Regions from separate parts of the Martinezella sp. CNPSo 3890 genome, predicted to be linked through region 2. Evidence: riboswitches for the same ligand, from Rfam matches in the RefSeq annotation. Region 2 holds a riboswitch; the other holds the start of a gene.
The links. Region 2 has a riboswitch for cobalamin ahead of AC13RC_RS11210 (DUF1636 family protein). Riboswitches for the same ligand answer to the same signal wherever they lie in the genome.
Positions count from the first base shown of each region.

Region 1: it holds a riboswitch for cobalamin, as region 2 does, so the genes downstream of both, AC13RC_RS01670 (aromatic ring-hydroxylating oxygenase subunit alpha) here and AC13RC_RS11210 (DUF1636 family protein) in region 2, are expected to answer to the same signal.

Region 1 is NZ_JBXSOR010000001.1:345,894-354,997, forward strand. It holds gene phnF (phosphonate metabolism transcriptional regulator PhnF) at 1-296, shown strand, start outside; gene AC13RC_RS01655 (FAD-binding oxidoreductase) at 300-1,730, opposite strand; gene AC13RC_RS01660 (L-threonylcarbamoyladenylate synthase) at 1,756-2,730, opposite strand; gene AC13RC_RS01665 (DUF6656 family protein) at 2,790-3,407, opposite strand; cobalamin riboswitch at 3,757-3,960, shown strand; gene AC13RC_RS01670 (aromatic ring-hydroxylating oxygenase subunit alpha) at 4,057-5,301, shown strand; gene AC13RC_RS01675 (FAD-binding oxidoreductase) at 5,304-6,392, shown strand; gene AC13RC_RS01680 (glycoside hydrolase family 25 protein) at 6,487-7,437, opposite strand; gene AC13RC_RS01685 (BA14K family protein) at 7,744-8,211, shown strand; gene AC13RC_RS01690 (transporter) at 8,282-9,104, opposite strand, start outside.
Region 2 is NZ_JBXSOR010000003.1:267,772-276,875, forward strand. It holds gene AC13RC_RS11190 (mechanosensitive ion channel family protein) at 1-333, opposite strand, end outside; gene AC13RC_RS11195 (iron ABC transporter permease) at 595-1,611, opposite strand; gene AC13RC_RS11200 (ABC transporter substrate-binding protein) at 1,674-2,633, opposite strand; gene AC13RC_RS11205 (ABC transporter ATP-binding protein) at 2,654-3,433, opposite strand; gene AC13RC_RS11210 (DUF1636 family protein) at 3,444-3,857, opposite strand; cobalamin riboswitch at 3,966-4,182, opposite strand; gene AC13RC_RS11215 (FAD/NAD(P)-binding protein) at 4,375-5,790, opposite strand; gene AC13RC_RS11220 (hypothetical protein) at 5,811-6,128, shown strand; gene AC13RC_RS11225 (SfnB family sulfur acquisition oxidoreductase) at 6,504-7,715, shown strand; gene AC13RC_RS11230 (RrF2 family transcriptional regulator) at 7,739-8,206, opposite strand; gene AC13RC_RS11235 (FAD/NAD(P)-binding protein) at 8,413-9,104, opposite strand, start outside.

The DNA.
Region 1 (9,104 bases), on a different contig from region 2:
CCGTCTCGTTCGTGATGCGCAGCTGCTCGGCCAAGCGCTTCCCCGGTTTGGCAGAGAAATTCACCGTAATGGGCTCATTCACGGCGGCGCTGAAGGATTATGGCGTGGCCGACTATTGGCGACGCTCCACCGACATCACCGCGCGCATGCCGACTGAAGCGGAAGCCCGTCTGCTGCAGCAATCGCGCCTCGCGCCAGTGCTTGCCTATGCCGGCGAAGACATCGATGCCGATGGCAATGTGATTTCCTGCCAGATTGGTTGCTTTGCTTCGGAGCGGGTCGTCGTGACGGTTTGAGCCTCAGACCTTGAGGACCTTGCCCGGATTCATGATGCCTGCCGGATCGAAGGCTGTCTTGATCCGGCGCATCAGGTCGATTTCGATCTCCGAGCGGATGGAAGCAAGCTCGTCGCGCTTCAGCTGGCCGATGCCGTGCTCGGCCGAGATCGAGCCGCCATGCTGCAGCACCAGACCATGCACGATCTTGTTCATCTCGCGCCAGCGGCCGATGAATTCCGCCTTGTCGGCGCCGACGGGCTGCGAGATGTTGTAGTGAATATTGCCGTCGCCCATATGGCCGAAGGCGCAGACGCGTGCGCCCGGCATGGCACCGACAACGGCCTTTTCGGCTTCCGCCATGAATTGCGGGATCTGGGCCACCGGCACGGAAACGTCGTGCTTGATCGAGCCGCCTTCAGGCTTTTGTGCGTCCGACATGCTCTCGCGCATATGCCAGATGGCCTTCTGCTGCGCTTCCGAGCTGGCAATGGTCGCATCCTGGATCAGCCCGGCCTCATAGCCTTGCTCGAGCAGCGCCGTCATCATCCGCTCGGCGGTCTCTGCCGAATCCGAGGTGGAAATATCGATCAGGACATACCAGGGATGGGCCGTGTCGAGGGGGTCGCGCACGCCCGGAATATGCCGCGTGGTGAATTCGACGCCGATGCGCGGCATCAGCTCGAAGCCGGTCAGCGCCGTGCCGCAGAGGCTGGAGGCATTCTTGAATAAAGTCAGCGCGTCATCGACCGACTGCAGGCCGGCAAAGGCCACCTGATGGCCGAGCGGCTGCGGAAAGAGTTTTAGCACCGCGCCGGTGATGACGCCGAGCGTGCCTTCCGCGCCGATGAAGAGATCGCGCAGATCGTAGCCGGTATTGTCCTTCTTCAGACGGCGCAGTCCGTTCCAGATCTCGCCCGTGGGCAGCACAACTTCGAGGCCGAGGCAAAGCTGGCGCATGTTGCCATAGGCGAGAACGGCCGTACCCCCGGCGTTGGTGGAAAGATTGCCGGCGACACGGCAGGAGCCCTCGGAACCAAGCGAAAGCGGAAACATGCGGCCATGCTCGGCCGCAGCCTTATGGACATCCGCGAGAATGCAGCCACCGTCGACGATCATGGTGTTGCCGACCGGATCGATATCGCGGATGCGGTTCATGCGCTCCAGCGAAAGGATGATGTCGGAACCACCCTCGCGCGGCGTTTGCCCGCCGACAAGGCCGGTATTGCCGGTCTGGGGAACGATGGCCGCGCCGGTCTCGCTGGCAAGCTTGAGGATGGCCGAAACCTCTTCTACCGAGCCGGGCTTCAGCAACATGGGCGAGGCGCCGTGATAGAGCCCGCGATTTTCCACGAGATGCGGCGCAATTTCCGCCGGATCCCGCACGGCGTGCTTTTCGCCGACGATGGCGGCGAAGCGATCGAGAAGGTCGGAAGAGGGGACGGAGCTGCTCATGGCGTGTCCTTTGCCGATGGCTGATTTATTCTCTGGGCGCGGCGGCGCGGCGCAGCCGGTCGTTGATGGCCTCGCCGAGGCCCTCGTCGGGAATATGCGAGAAGGCAATCGTTGTCGCGCCGGTGGCATCGGCGCGCTTCATGAAATCGAAAAGGTTTGCGGCAGCTTCCGAAAGATCGCCGCTGGCGCTCAGATCCAGCACGGCAATAGCCTTTTCGATGCCGGGAATATCTGGTGTTCCAAAGCGGATCAGCGCTTCGTTCGCGGAAACCTCAGTCGCGTCGAGGCGCACGGCTGCGCCCGGTGCATAATGCGAAGCCATCATCCCCGGAGCCTCGATGGCAGCCGAGGCTTTCTTCTTGCGCTTCAGCGCCTTGCCGGCCACTCGTTCGATCTCGCTTGCCGCCAGCCCGCCGGGCCGCAGCAGACGCATCTCGCCATCCTCGACCTTGACGATGGTCGATTCCACGCCGACGACTGAGGCGCCGGCATCGAGGATGAGCGTGATCCGCTCCCCGAGGTCTTCACTCACATGATCGGCGCTTGTGGCGCTGATCTTGCCCGAAGTATTGGCGCTCGGCGCGGCAAGCGGACGGCCGAAGGCGCGGATCAGATCGCCGGCAAAGCCTTGCGGCACGCGGATGCCGACCGTGTCGAGCCCGGCAGTCGCCAGCGGATGGATGCCGCTGTCGGGTTTGAGCGGTAGCACCAGCGTCAGCGGGCCGGGCCAGAAAGCTTCCGCCAATTTACGGGAGGTGGGATCGAAGACCGCATAGCGTTCGGCCATGGCGAGATCGCTCATATGGCAGATCAGTGGATTGAAGCGCGGACGGCCCTTCGTCTCATAGATCCGGGTAATGGCGGCTGGATTGGTAGCATCGGCGGCAAGACCATAGACCGTCTCCGTCGGCAGCCCGATCGGCAGACCCTCTGCGAGAGCCGCTGTCGCGACTTCGATCGCCGTTTGCGGATGTTCGAGAATGTCTATGTGTCGTGCCATGGCCTGCCTGTTTGCAGTTCAGGCCGTTTCTTATGCTCTTCGAGTTTTCGGATCAATCGTCAAAGCTGGCGAATAATGTCGCGAAGCTGCTCGTTGCGGGCGCCGAGCAAGAGAACATTGCGGATGGCGATCTGCGGATCGTGAGTGTGGAACAGGACGCCATTGCCTCTGACGTCGCGGTTGATCGTCAGCTTCTTGTCTTCCGTGTCCTTGTCCGGGTGGATGGCGACGGCGAAATACATCCGCGAATATTTGAGGCTGATGTCTTCGAAGAAGTTCTCTTCCTGGCCGATGCGGGCAAAGAAATTGGCGATATAGAAAGCCCAGTTCACGTCCTCGTAATGCGCGAATTGCGTCCGCGCAGCGGTGACGTGGCAATAGCCGAGATGCGGCGTGTCCTTCAGCGTGTGATGAAAGATGAGCTTCGGAAAGCGGATGGACTTGTGGAAGCTGTTGAGCCGGTCATGGGTTTTTTCGCCGGCATCCCTGAGCTTCTGTGCCGTGCGCACAGCCACCTGCTCATGGGTAAGATATTCCCGCTCTTCCGCCAGCCAATGTGGCCTGTTGCGGTTGATGCGGCCGGTGCGCAGGAATTCGCTGTAGCCCGTCGTCGATACCGGTGGCGCCGGTTCGGGCTCGGCGGGCTTCCCAGCGTCGAAATATCTGAGTTTGGCCATGCCGGATCTCGCTATAAAACTCTTTGGAGAACATGATGGATTACGGAGCTTGAGCCGAGCTTGATCGCGCCTGAGCCAAGACTACCGCTACCGACTCTGCAGGCGCTCTCCGCCGCCCACTTATTCTCCTGATTAGCGGCCGCTCGCGGGCTTGTCGCAATCAGAATAAAGCGTCATTGGCAGAATGCAAATGCGATGCTCGGGCCACCTCTCGCGCGGGCGACTAAATGATTGAATCACCTCTCAATATTTTCACGGCATGCAACCGTCCCGGCGTCCCGTTTCGCCTGTCGTCAAATTCGAAGCCGATGTCGCATTGCAGCGCAGCGGCTTACGTGGCCCAGAGCTATGATGATATCAATCTCAAGGTGCCGTCTGCTAGGGAGACGGAGAATTGGGAAGCCGGTCAAAATCCGGCGCTGCCCCCGCAACGGTGGTGGAGTGAGGCATGGCGGATAAAGCCACTGGACCGATCGGTCTGGGAAGGTGCCATGGGGCTCTGGAAACAGGGCCGCTCCAGAGCCCGGAAACCAGCCTTGGGCACATAGGTTTACTGACCGCGGCGGGTGGTCGGGACATTGCTTTTGGCCGCTCCCAATCGTCCGTGCATGTCCTTTGCCCGCCTCCTAGTACTGCTAAGGATAGGCAAATGGACATCGGCAGCAAAGTTCTGCGGCAACTGAAGAACCACCGGACGGGTTTCAGCCTTGAGCAACCCTTCTACACCGATCCGGATTACTTCAAGCTCGATATGGAGACGATCTACTATCGCGACTGGCTGTTTATCGGCCATGATTGCGAAGTGCCGCGCGCGGGCAATTATTTCACCGTCCAGATCGGCGATTATCCCGTCGTCATCGTCCGCGGCCGCGATCAGGTCATCCGCGCTTTCCACAATAGCTGTCGCCATCGCGGCTCACGCGTCTGCACGACGGAGCGCGGCTCCTCGGCAAAGCTCGTCTGCCCCTATCACCAGTGGACCTACGAACTTGACGGCTCGCTGCTCTTTGCCCGCCAGATGGCGGAGGATTTCGACAAGAGCCAGTATTCGCTGAAGCCGGTTCACTGCGAAAGCGTCGGCGGCTACATCTTCATCTGCCTCGCGCAGAACGCTCCCGATTTCGCCCCGGTTCGCGCGACGATCGAGCCCTACATGGCGCCGCACCGCATCAGCGAAGCCAAGGTCGCCTTCCAGAGCACCATTATCGAAAAGGGCAACTGGAAGCTCGTCTGGGAAAACAACCGCGAATGCTATCATTGCGCGGCCAATCACCCGGAACTTTGCCGCACCTTCCCGGAGGCTCCGACCGTCACCGGCGTGCAGGGCGCGATGAGTGACCCCGTCATCACCGAGCACTGGGCACGCTGCGAAGCCGCCGGCCTGCCGAGCGAATTCAAGATCTCTCCTGACGGGCAGTTCCGCACCGCCCGCATGCCGCTGATCGAAGGTGCCGAGAGCTACACCATGTCCGGTCAGAATGCCGTCAGGCGGCCGCTCTCATCTGACGTGACGATCAACGGCATCGGCACCATGCTGCTGTTCCACTACCCGACGACGTGGAACCACATGCTCGGCGACCACGCGATTTCCTTCCGTGTCCTGCCGATCAGCGCCGAGGAAACGGCCGTCACCACGAAGTGGCTCGTCCATAAGGATGCCGTCGAAGGTGTCGACTACAATCTGGAAGAGCTGACCCACGTCTGGACCGAAACCAACGATCAGGACCGCCGCATCGTCGAGGAAAACGCCTTCGGCATCCGCTCGCCGGCCTATGAGCCCGGTCCCTATTCGGAGGTCCATGAAGGGGGAGTCATGCAGTTCGTCGAATGGTACACGACCTTCATGATCAACCGGCTGCAGGGCGACCAGGCTAAGCTGTCGGCGGTTGCCTGAGCATGAACATGACCGTCTCCCTTCCGCATCGCCACCTCGATCAGATGCAGCCCTGGAATGACAGGCAGCATGTGCTCGAATGCCTTTCGGCAACGCCCGAAGCGCCCGACGTGATGACCTTCACGTTCCGCTCCGACAAGGACAACTGGTTCCGCTATCTGCCGGGCCAGTTCGTGACGCTGGAGCTGCCGACGGCTCCGGAGCCGGTCATGCGCACCTATACGCTGTCGTCGACGCCGTCGCGGCCCTTCTCGGTCGCCGTGACAGTGAAAGCGCAGAAGGATAGCATCGGCACGCGCTGGATGTTCGAGAACCTGAAGCCCGGCATGCGCATCAAGGCTTTCGGCCCGCTCGGCGATTTCAGCCATATCCGCCATCCCGGCGAGAAATATCTCTTCGTCTCGGCCGGCTCCGGGATCACGCCGATGATGGCGATGACGCGGTATATGTCCGATATCGCACCATTGTCTGATATTACCTTTGTCAACTGTTCGCGCAGCCCGACGGATATCATCTTCCGTTCCGAGCTCGAATATCTCGCCCGCTTCATGCCGAACCTCAACCTCGGCTTCATCGTCGAGGGTTGCGGCCGCACCGATCTCTGGTCGGGTTTGAAGGGCCGCATCGACAAGGCGAAGATCGGTCTGCTGGCGCCGGATTTCATGGACCGGACGATCTTCTGCTGCGGCCCGGAAGTCTTCATGGACGCCGTGCGCTCCATGCTCGAAGCCCATGGTTTCGACATGTCGCGCTATCATCAGGAAAGCTTCCAGCCGGCCAATGCGGCAACGCCGCTTGCAGAGGTCTCCGACGATGCATCGGGCGAGGCGGCGACCACGATCCGTTTCACGATGGCGGGCAAGGATGTGGCCTGCGCAGCGGGACAAACCGTGCTTCAGGCGGCCCGTGGCGCCGGCGTGCGCATCGGTGCCGCCTGCGAATCCGGTCTTTGCGGCACATGCCGGGTCATGAAGCTCTCCGGCGAAGTCGAGATGAGCCACAATGGCGGCATCCTCGATGACGAGATCGACGAGGGCTATATCCTCGCCTGCTGTTCGCGTCCGAAGACGGATGTGCAGATCGAGGCGTAGAGCATTTCCAGGTGCGCAGCGGTTTTCCGTCCGGAATGCGTAAACAAACAAGAAGATAGAGCGTTTTCGCGATTTGAGGAAAAGCGAAGATACTCTAGAAATCCTGGTAATTCAGCTCGTTGATCTCGGCCGGCTTCGATTGCGGGGTCGAGGCAGTGACGACTGGGTCGACGTCGGCTATGAGCGAAACGAGCGTCTGCCGCGGCCCGCTGCACATCTGTGCGAGCGCGATCGTCACGTCCGGTGCGGGCAGGGGTTTGGCCGGCAGGAGATCACCTTGCGGCCAGATCTTGGCAAGCTGAATCTTCGTCATCGGCACGACATTGACGTCGATATCGGTGAGCGTGCCCGGCACGCGATAGGGGCAGCTTTTCTCCGAGCAATTGTCTGAAGAAGCGAACTGCCAGATGGCATAATTGTCCCAGTTGCCGAGTGGAAAAGTGCCTTTGACATCGGGCTTGTAGCGCGCATACCACAAGGGCAGCCGCGACAGCAGCGGATAGGTGCCGCGATGGTCGGCTATGTATCGCGCCGTGTTGTGATTGACGTAGAGAATGGGGTAGCGCCCGGTCCTGACCTTGATGTGGGCAACATAGATCTGCGCGTCATCCAGCGACATGAACTGCGTCGTGTCCATGCCGTCGATATCGAGCACCATCAGTTCATCCGGCTGAGGATTGGCGTAGTCGAGAAAATGATTGGCCTGATCGATCGGATTGCCCGGGCGCCCCAGATGATAGGCGCCCCATAACAGGCCATTCGTCTTTGCCAGCATGCGGCGGGTTTGAAACAGTTCGCGGCTAACTGCGTATTTTCGCCACATCGTCCTGCAATGGGCCACCGTATCGCCGCCATGGTCGCCTGTGCAACTGAAGCTTTCAGGAAGTCCGTCGGACGCCTTGGAGATGAAGCCGGCTATCCGTTTGTCCTGCAGAAACGCGGTCCAGTCGATGGTGTTCAGCTCGTAAGCATCGACAATCAGGGCGTTTTTCGGATCGCCCCAGGGCTGGCTTTCGCCGGCCGAAGGCTTTGAGACCGGCCCCATCAGGGCCAGGATCGTCAGCAAGCTGTAAATGAGGAGGTTACTCTTTCGGTATCCTTTCATGAAATAATAGTAAGGATTGCTGGTTAATCTTGGGTTAAGAAAGCAATCACTATAAGTTCATCGTGGAGCCCCTCGTAACTCCTTAAATCGGTAGGGATTTGAGGAACTAAATAACGCGCTGCCGCGTTTCTTGCCGTCTATTCGGATATGCGACGAAGCAGGCGGCGAAACCTTGCTCGGGAAGCATTCCCGACATGAAACGCTACAGGCTTGAGTATCAAGTCGAACCAGGGAATGGAGATGAAAATGCTTGGTTTCCGTGCAAAAATCGCGACAGTCGCCTTAACGGCTGCCGTCGCCATGACGAGCTTCACACCGTCTTTTGCCATGCAGATGCCGGCCGCACCGATCGTAAAACAGGCCGCGCCCACCCAGGCCGCGCCTGGTAATGTCGAACAGGTGCAGTGGCGCCATGGCGGTTACTACCGCCGCGGCTGGTATGGCGGCTATCGTGGTTATCGAGGGTATCGTCATGGCTATCGCTATCATGACGGCTATTGGTTCCCGCTGGCTGCCTTCGGCGCAGGCGCGCTGATCGGCGGCGCGATCGCCAGCCAACCGCGTTACTATGAGCCGGCTCCGGCTCCGTCCGCGGGCATCAACCCGCGCCATGTCGCCTGGTGCGAGTCGCGCTATCGCTCCTATCGCGCCTACGACAATACGTTCCAGCCGAATTCCGGCCCGCGCCGTCAGTGCTATTCGCCATATTTCTAAGCAGCGTTTCCAGAACGACCAATGCCAGCTGTCCGGTTTTTCGCCGGGCGGCTTTTTGCATGATTCGACGTCAGAGAATATTGACCCGCTTGAGTAGCCACCATGCCAGCAGCATGGAGGCGATGATGAAGCCAACCGCATATCCGGTGCCACTTGCACCGCTCGCCAGCGGCAACCCTGATGTGTTCATCCCGAAGAATCCGGTCACCAGCGTCGGCGGCAGCAGAAACGCGGTCATGATCGACAGGATGTAGAGATGCCGATTGATCTCGGAGGCAAGCTTCGAATCGATCTCTTCGTGCAGCAGCCTCGCCCGTTCCTGCAGTGCATAGACGTCGTGCTCGACCGCTTCGAGGCGTCCCGTCAGCCGGCCGGCGACATCCTCGAAACCGAGCGGCATTTCCTCGTCGTCGGAGGCAGCGGCGTGGCGCATCAACGAGAGAACGGTCCGTAGATGGCGATGCAGGCGCACGATCGTCCTGCGGATGGGCGGCAGCTTGGCACGCTCGTCGCGCGACGTATTGCCGTGGACGAAATCCTCAATGCCATTCAGCTCTTCGCTGATTTCGATGACGACGGAGATCAGGGTTCGTTGGAACTCGACGACGATCAGCTCGAAAATATCAACGGGATTGGAAAATCGTGCGGCGTTTTTTTCGATCAGCACCCGGGTCCTGTCCAGGCTGCGCAGCGGCTGCAGCCGGGTTGTTATCAGCTGGCGATCGGTCAGTGCGAAATGCAGCCAGCCGATGTCGTGGGTGTTGTGGGCAAAGTCGCGCTGGAAGTCGACCAATGTGCCGAAAAGCATCTGCTCGTCGACCGTAATCGTTGCATGTGTCTCATGCGTGGTCAGCGCTATGCGGGCGGCTTCGTTCAGCCCCGGCGCATCCTCG
Region 2 (9,104 bases):
AGCAGCTGTGGTGCGGTTGAGCTCGTCGACCTGGCCGGACAGCGCCACGAGCGTCTCGTCATCCGATGTTGCCTGTTTCGCCGCGTCCTGAAGCGACGCATAAGTCTTCTTCGCTTTGCCAAGATCAGTAACAGCTGCGTCCAGCAGCCCATTGGCGAGCTGCCCGGGCTGTTGGTCCGTTTGCTGCGACGCTTGGGCCGGCTGCTGATCCTGCGCAAGGGCAGCCCCCGCCAGCGGGATGATGGCGGTAAACACGCCCAATCCCAGCAACAAAAGGGACAATAGAAAAAGACGAGATTTCAGCAGGCGCAAGCAGAGCTCCTCGTTGCACATGAAGTCGCAGGCAGTGGATGACCGAATCGCCGCAAAAATGGAGACCCGAGTCGTCCTATAGTAGGATTGCGAATTCCATAGTCTTTACGCGTACGCCTTGTAAGACAAAGAAAGGCGACACGAAGGCATTCCATGCCGTTATCCCGTCTGGACTCTCCTTCAAAACCGGATATCGGCCGCTCTCATCTTGACGACGATCTGCCGCGCCGATCATCGCCCGCCCGGAAATAGGCCAGGAAAACACCTTGGCAATGGGTCGATCTATGCGCGCCCGCTCCGCAATATCAAGATGAAGGCGACGCCTCCAGCAAGCCCGGTGACCACGCCGATCGGCATGTCCTCCGGAGCCATCACCAGGCGCGCGATAATATCAGCCCAGATCAACGTCAGTGCGCCGAAAGCGGCGCTCAGCGGCACCACGCGCACATTGTCGCCGCCCACGATCAGCCGCACGAAATGCGGCACCATCAATCCGACGAAACCGATTGCGCCTGAAAAGGCGACCATCACGCCGGTCAGCAGCGCCGTGATGACGAAGAGTAGCAAGCGAAATCGTGCAACGGCAATGCCAAGCGTGACGGCCGTTTCATCACCCATCGCAAGTGCATTGAGCTCCCTCGTCTTCGGAAGAAGCAAGACGAGGCAGAACAGCAGGATGCCAGCGGGATAGATGAGGTGTTGCCATTGCGCCAGCCCGAGCCCGCCCAGCATCCAGAAGACAACGGTGTTGGCGGCTCTCGGGTCGCCCAGAAAGATCAGGAGGTTGCCAAGCGCCGTGAATACGAAGGCTACCGCCACGCCCGACAGGACGAGCCGATCGGCCGAATGCGAGCGCGTCAGCCGCGTCGTCAGCCCGACGGCCGCGGTTGCGAGCAAGGCGCCGGCAAAAGCGAACAACGGCACCGTCAACAGGCCGAGGATCAGCCCGGTATGCAATAGCGCCAGAATGGCGCCGAATGCCGCCCCGGAGGAGACGCCGAGGAGATGCGGGTCCGCCAATGGATTTCGCGTCAGCGCCTGCAGGACGGCGCCGGTGATGGCAAGCCCCGCCCCGACGAGCGCCGCCAGAACGACGCGCGGAAAACGGACGTCCCAGACGATGCTTTCCTGCCCGCTGGACCAGGTGGCCGGAAAGGCACCAACATGCAGTCTGTTGCCGACAATCGACCAGACGGTGGAGAACGGAATGGATGCCGAACCGAGCGAAACACCGGCGGTGATCGACAGAATGAAGCCTATGGCGAGCAAGGGGATGAGAATGGAGAGATTGAGGCGCATGCTTGAATCTTGAGGAAGGGATCCGCCCCATGATCGACTGGACGGATCGGCATTGCAGACGATTACATGGCGCTCGGGTGAAAGGCCCTGGCCAGCGTGGCGATAGCCTCGATGTTGCGCGGCCCCGGCGTCGCCTCCACATAGGGCAGCACGACGAAGCGGTCATTCTTCACGGCATCGATATTCCTGAAGGCCGGATTGCCCTTGAGAAAGGCGATCTTCTGGGCGGCGGTGACCTGGCCGTAGTCGACGATGACGATCACTTCCGGGTTCTTCTCGATGACCGGCTCCCAGGACACTTCAGTCCAGCTCTTCTCGACGTCGTCCATCACATTGACGCCGCCGGCAGCCTCGATCAAGGCGGTCGGAATGCCATAGCGCCCCGATGTGAACGGCTTCTTCTCACCGGAGTCATAGACGAAAACGCTGGTCGGCTTGTCGACATGACCGATCCTCGCCTGGATCTCAGCAAGCTGCTTGCGATAGCCGGCGACGAGCGCCCCCGCCCTGTCCTCGACGCGGAAGATCCTGCCGAGATTGAGGAGATCCACAAACATGTCGTCCATGGTCGGCTTGTTCTTCTGCATGACGAAGATGCAGGATTCGGTCAGCTCATAGACCTTGATGCCGAAGGGGGCGAGCGTTTCCGGAGTTACCTCGCCGCCGACCTTCATGCCATAGTTCCAGCCGGCAAAGAAGAAATCCGCATTGGCGCCGAGCAGCACCTCTTTGCTCGGATATTTCGGCGACAGCTCCGGCAGTTCCTTCACGCCGTCACGCAGCTTCTCATCCAGCGTCTTCCAGCCGGAAATGCCGGTATAGCCGACCATGCGGTCCTGCAGCTTCAGCGCCAACATCATCTCGGTCAGGTTGACGTCGTTGGAAACGGCCCGCTCCGGCGCTTTGTCGAAGGTCACATCGCGATTGCAGCTGCGCACGGTGACAGGCTCGGCGAGTGTCGTGCCCGCAAACAGGCTTCCGATAAGCAAGGCCGCGGCAGACAGGGATATGCGAGAAAACATGAATAACTCCAATGATCGTATTATCGAAGGGAAAAGGAAAAGCGCTGCGGACCGCCGTCGGTGCGATGCAGCCGCGTACCAACCCTGAAAGCGTTCGAGACATGCTCCACAGTCAGGACTTCGGCAGGTTCGCCGTGGCCCATAAGCCGCCCGCAATTCATGACGGCGATCTGCGTCGCAAAATCAGCAGCGAGATTGATGTCGTGCAGCGTCGTGATGATCGTCAGGCCGAGTCTCTTCAGTAGCTCAAGAATCTCGAGCTGATGGCGGATGTCGAGGTGATTGGTCGGCTCGTCGAGGATGATGAGTTCCGGCTCCTGTGCCAAGGCGCGGGCGATCAGCGTCCGTTGCTTCTCACCACCCGACAGCGACGCGAATTGCCGCTGTGCCAAAGACTCCAGTTCCAGACGGGCAAGCGCCTTGGTCGTGACCTCATGGTCGCGATCGCTCCAGCGTGCCATGCCCTTGCGGTGCGGGATGCGGCCCATCAACACCACGTCCCGCACGCTGAAGGGAAAATCACCTGGCGTCTCCTGCGGCACGACGGCGATGCGCTGCGCCGCCTCTCGCGGACCTATGGACCAAAGATCGATGCCGTCGAGACGCACCGAACCTCGCTGCGGCTTGAGGCCGCGATAGAGGCAGCGCAGCAAGGTCGACTTGCCGGCTCCATTCGGACCGATGATCGCAAGCCGGGCGCCGGCCTCGACTGACAGCGTGATGCCACTGATGATCGGCATTCCCTTCTGGGGACCCCAGCTGATGCCGTCTGCTTTCAGTCGTGCGCTTCGTTCGGACATGACCCGGCTCCTATTGCAACACGACCAGCTGGCGTTCGGCTGATACGATGGCGGCGGGAATGCGCGCGAGGGTCTTGCCTGCCAGCGCTCTCGGGCGCTCGCTTTCGCGGGTCAGTCCATCGGGGCGATCCCGATAAAGCTTCGCGAAGGAGACGAGCGCACCGATATCGCTCGCATCCTCGATGTCACCGAAGAGGTACGTCGACTTTGCTGTGGCCTGGAAAGCGACCGTGCACGGCCGTTCGCAGCCCGCCATGCAGACGCTGCCCTCCAGGCTGAAATCATCCGCGAGTGCGGCGTCAGCCTGGGAGATCGCCATCTGCAGATGTTTCAGGAGTTCGAGGCCCGGCCGGCACGGTTTGCCGACATGACGGCAGTTGGTGCACACGGTGATCCGGTGCGTCGCCTCTTTTGTATTATCCATGAGATGCCTCCCGGAGATTTCGCCGGAGGCACAGTCAAGATGGGGCCAGCGGACGCAGCGGCGCCCTCGCCCAACCACTGATTTTCCATCGGAACACCCCGTCCGTTGCGGTTGATATCGTCGATGGCAGGTCTCCTGGCTCGCGGGTCACAACTCGTTCGCGCCTTCCCGGCTTGACGCCAGTGGCATATTGCGAACGCGCTCTCCGCTTACAGTTGCGGGGGCAGCCACGGTCTTGGCCCCTGATGGGTAATCCGCACCGTGTTCCCTTTTCAGCCGCCATCCGGATCGATCCGAAAGCAGCACCATCGGCGGTATTCATGTCATAGAAAGCGGATGCGGGCAACGGGGATGTCATATGCGCTTTCATTTGTCCTGGAGCTTCGGCCTGAGTAGGCAATCGTTACGTTATTACATAACAAATGACAAGCCATTATCTCCGCTCGAGGCCGCAACTGCGATATGCATATGCGGAAGCACTCAATCGCGATCCAGAATGAAAGAAACCGCAGGGCTGTCAGACCGCCTTGCACTGAGGATGAAAACGCTCCGCGACGCTCTCTGCCGCCGCATAGGCCTGCGTCACGATCTCAGGCACCAGATCGATGTCGGGGAGACTTCCAAGTCCCAGGGGACCAATCGCAAAAAGCCCGTCTGTCGTACGCCCGTTGACCTCAAGCGAGCCTGTCGCGTCCACGGCGAGACCGAGGCCAAGCTCGTCCGGCACCGCGAGGCCGGCATCGATGAGGCTACGCAGCAAGGGTGCATTCAGATCCGGCGCCTGGCACCGACAATCGATTACGTCGTCGGCATAGAGCTGCTCGGTCTCCTGCCGGCCAGCCGGCTTCAAAACCAGCCCGGTCGGCGTGCGGCGGATAAAATGACCGCGCCGCAGCAACGTGTTGCCCTCGGCAAGCTCCTGATTGAGGCGCAAGTGCAGCGCCTCGGGAAGCCGATTGCGATGGCTGTCATAAAGCGCCCGCAAATGGCGGTTGAACTGCTGCTTCTGCCCGGCCGGCAGAGATCGCCAAAGCGAGCGCGCATGCTTGCGCAAGCCGTTCATGACGGATTGCCAGCTCTGGCCGTTCGCCTCCGCCTCGACGCAAGCCTTGCGGACGAAGCGGACGATCTCGCTGAGTTTGCCGGGCATCTCGTCGGCAGGGAAAACCGGATCGGCATTGTTGCGCGTGTGGCTCTGCGGCAGAAAGCCTCGCCGCGAAACGATGGTGATCTGTCCCGTATAGCCGTTCTCACGCATCTGCAGCAGCCGATCGACGACGCGCAGGCCGCTTCCGAGCAGGATCGTATGCGGTCGCGACACGAGACGGCGCGCCCGCACCGTCGTCGGCACGGTCACGAGATCGCTGGCCTGGAATTCGTGATCGCTAATGCCATAGCCTGTCGCCAGCACCACCATGTCGAAAGGCGCATTGGCGGCGCCATCGCTTTCCACTACGAAACGGCCGCCACGAACACGCCGAAGCCCGAAGACCGTCTCACTGCTGACCTGCACCGCCACATCCCGCCGTGACGAGAAGGCTTCCGAAAAGCGCTGATAGACGTAGTCGCTGAAAATGCTCTTCGGTACGAAGATCTGCAAAAAACCGGGTATGGCGGCGGGGACGGCGCTGCGGAAAGGCACATTACCGCAAAGCCATTGATTGAAGTCGTCGGGATCTCCCGCGGAAACGGAAAGATCGCGAACACGGCTGTTGAGAATTTCACTGCTATGTCCGGAGGCGAGCGCCTGTCCGCCGCTGACGGTGGAATTAGGATCGAAAAGCTGCAGATGGAAGGGAAAGCGAACCGTCTTCATCAAGGCGATCGCCATCATCATGCCGGAAAAACCGCGCCCAATCACGGCAATGCGGGGCATCGCATAAGGCCGCGCTGTCGCGTTCGTCCTGGCGGAAAAGAATCCCTGAACCGTCATATCAACTCCTGGGGCGAGAGGTGGTCGATCATGCCTTTCTTGGGCTTGCTGACTTCACAGGTCCGGAAACACAGAGCCGATATCCGGGCCTCGGCAACCTTGGGACTGCGGCCGACAGAACGCACGAAAGCCGCTTCCGTTCTCAATACGCGTCGCGCTTCTTCAATCAGGATCCTTCCAAAATGAAAGATGCGACAGGCAGGTCCAACTCTGATCCAACACCAGATGCCTGCGATCAGCCGCCATATGATTACTTCGTCAAAAGCCATCAGGCAGCAGGATTATTGCCATTGTCTACTTATTTAGTCGTATATGAAAGCGCGAAAACGCTCCGCTAGCAAGTGCTTTCTTGTCCGGGCGGAATAGGGTCGACGAAGCTGCGGTACAGAAAACGGCTGGCGACCGGACACCCCCTTCGTATCCGGTACCTGCGTCGATCAGCAAAAAGGGAAAGCAAATCCAAGCCCTAGGATCAGCTTATGAAGCAGCTTTCGCTATTCGTTGGCCCCCGAGAGGAGGGTTCGCAACCCGCCATCCTCAACGCATTATATCGGGCTGCTCGCTTACAATTTTCGTGGTCGGCACCTATCGTGCCCGAGGGCGCAACAAGAATGCGCCAGGAAAATCCGTTGTACACTCCATCTATCGAAATTAAGATCGCAGGGATTTGCTGCGCCTGAGAAACCGACTTGGCGCTGGCCGAGGAGTGGTGAATGGGGACTGTTTCGCAGTTGCACGAACGTGTCAGGCCGCCCGCCCATCGCGTTCAGAGCGAAGAGGAAGCGCTCGACATCGCACGTTCGCTCGCCGCCGGTTTTGCTCAGCATGCAAGCGATCGCGATATCAATCGCATCCTGCCCTATGACGAGGTCGAAGCCCTGTCGCAGTCAGGCCTGTTGGGGATTTCCGTTCCTTCGGAACATGGCGGTATCGACATTTCGAACTGCGTTCTTGCCGAGGTCGTTGCGATCCTCGCTGAGGCAGATCCTTCCATAGCACAGATATTGCAAACGCATTTTCATGTGCTGGAAGCGGTGAGAATTGGGGGCAGCGAGGACCAACGGGCATCCCTTTTCGACCGCGCCATTATCGGCGATCGTTTCGGCGGCATCTTTTCCCAATCCGGTGCAAGCGGCACCGACCAGCATCCCTGGCATCTGACAGCGGATGGGCTCGGCTTCCGCCTCAGCGGACGGAGTCAGCCTTCCGCCAGCATTCTGTTTTCGGACTGGATTGCGCTATTCACGACCGACAAACGCAAGGGGCTGATCGCCGCTGTCGTGTCCAGAGATATGGAAGGCATCCAGATCATCGACGACTGGGATGGCTTTGGTCAGCGCACCTCCGGAAACGGCACGATCATATTGCATAATGTCTATCTCAATGCCGACGCCCTTCTTCTGCACCGAGAAAAGCTGGCTGAGCCTACAGTGATCGATAGTGTGAACCAGCTCACCGGTGCCGGCATCAATCTCGGCATTGCCCGCTCCACGCTGACGGCGACGATGGAATTCGTGCGGACCCGCTCTCACTCAGGCAACGGGGATGAGCGAGCCGTCAACGATCCGCTGATCGTGACAAGGATCGGCGAGATTGCCATCCGCATTGAGGCGGCGACGGCGATGGTGGAGCGCGCCGGCGGCAAGATCGATGCCGCACAGATCAATCTCACCGAAGATCATGTTATCGACGCCGCACTCTCCGTTGCGGCGGCCCAGACGATTACTGCCGATATCGCGATGGAAGCAGCCGACGCGCTGTTCGAGCTTGCGGGCACGGAGTCTGCGCGCATCGGACTCAACCTTGACCGCCACTGGCGCAACGCCCGCATTCACACCCTGCATGAACCGGCCCGCCGGAAATACCACATCGTCGGCAACTACCATCTCAACGGCGTAAAGCCATCGAAGACCTCATTGCCTTAATGGGCGCAGGAGAATCGACAAGGTCAGCCGATATGTGAGGCCCGGTGGTTTTCCCGTTCCGGGATATCGGCGTCAGCGCCACCGGCAACGAATTCCTCCAGCGACATGTTGTCGAGAATCTCGGCAATCGCGTCACGCACCTCGGTCATCGAGCGCCGGACCTGACAGCGTTCCGGATCGGAACAGTCGTCGCAGGCTTCGTAAGCCGTACGGCTGGCGCAACGGATAGGCGCCAACGGGCCGTCGAGGGTACGAATGACATGGCCGATACGGATTTCCGATGCGGGGCGCGACAGCGAATAACCGCCGCCTGGGCCTTTCTTCGAACGCAATACGCCGGCATTTCGCAATTCGAGGAGAATGGTATCGAGAAACTTCTTCGGAATATTGTTGCGTAACGCGATATCGTTGATGAACGCGGTTTCACCCGGACCAAGGCGTGCGAGATCCACCAGCGCCTTCAGTCCGTATTTTCCTTTTTTCGTAAGCATCGCCGTCCGCTTTACTGCAAAGTCGATTGTTGAAAACCCGGCGTGGCTCAAAAGAGACTCAACGGGCCGGTCCTGTCAGCACAGATTGCGGAAGTAACCCCGCAGCCCCTTACGAACAAGACAGTAACTCACAAATTGTATAGTTTATATGAGTAAATTTAGGCAATTGTATCGCCTAAGCAACGAATTTGCGGCTTTTCTTGGATTTAGGCGGCGCTACTGTCCAAATATGCCTTCTCTTGCCCACGCCTGAAGTCGGCAACCGCACCCGCCACCTGGTCGGCCACCAGAACGGCATGCTCGACCACCTCGGGCAATCCCATCAATTCGCCGAAGGTTCCGCGCGCAAGCGGTCCGGAGATAAACAAGGATGGAACCACCGTTCCATCGCCGGCAAGCGCCCGTGATCGCATATCGCAGGAAAACCCCAGCCGTGCGGGATCCATTGCGAGATATCCGGCCTTCGATAGCTCGTCGATCCAGCCCTGCGATTGCAGGATCCCGCGATGCCCTGGTCCGGTGGTGACCACGACCGCATCGAATTGCCTTTCAACGGATCGCTCCGAACGGCTGAGGCGTAGGGTGCAGTCGACCACGTCATCTGCAACGCCGACCGCCGCGACCGAAGCCGCCAGTATTTCCAGCCGGCCGCTTGCAAGCGCCCCTTCGCTGACAGCCTCCACCTGCGGCGCAACGCGAAACCGATGCACATCCCAGAATGGCCTCAAATGCCGGACGAGACGTCGCCGTTCCGCGATCGGCAGCGCGTGCCAGACATGCCGGCCTTGCGCCCTCACCTGGTCGATGACAGCATGCCAGCTGCGGCCTTCGTCCTGTGCCTTGCGGATGGCGGTACGTACGTTGCGCAGCAGCTCGACTGCCGTCTTCGACGGCTGAG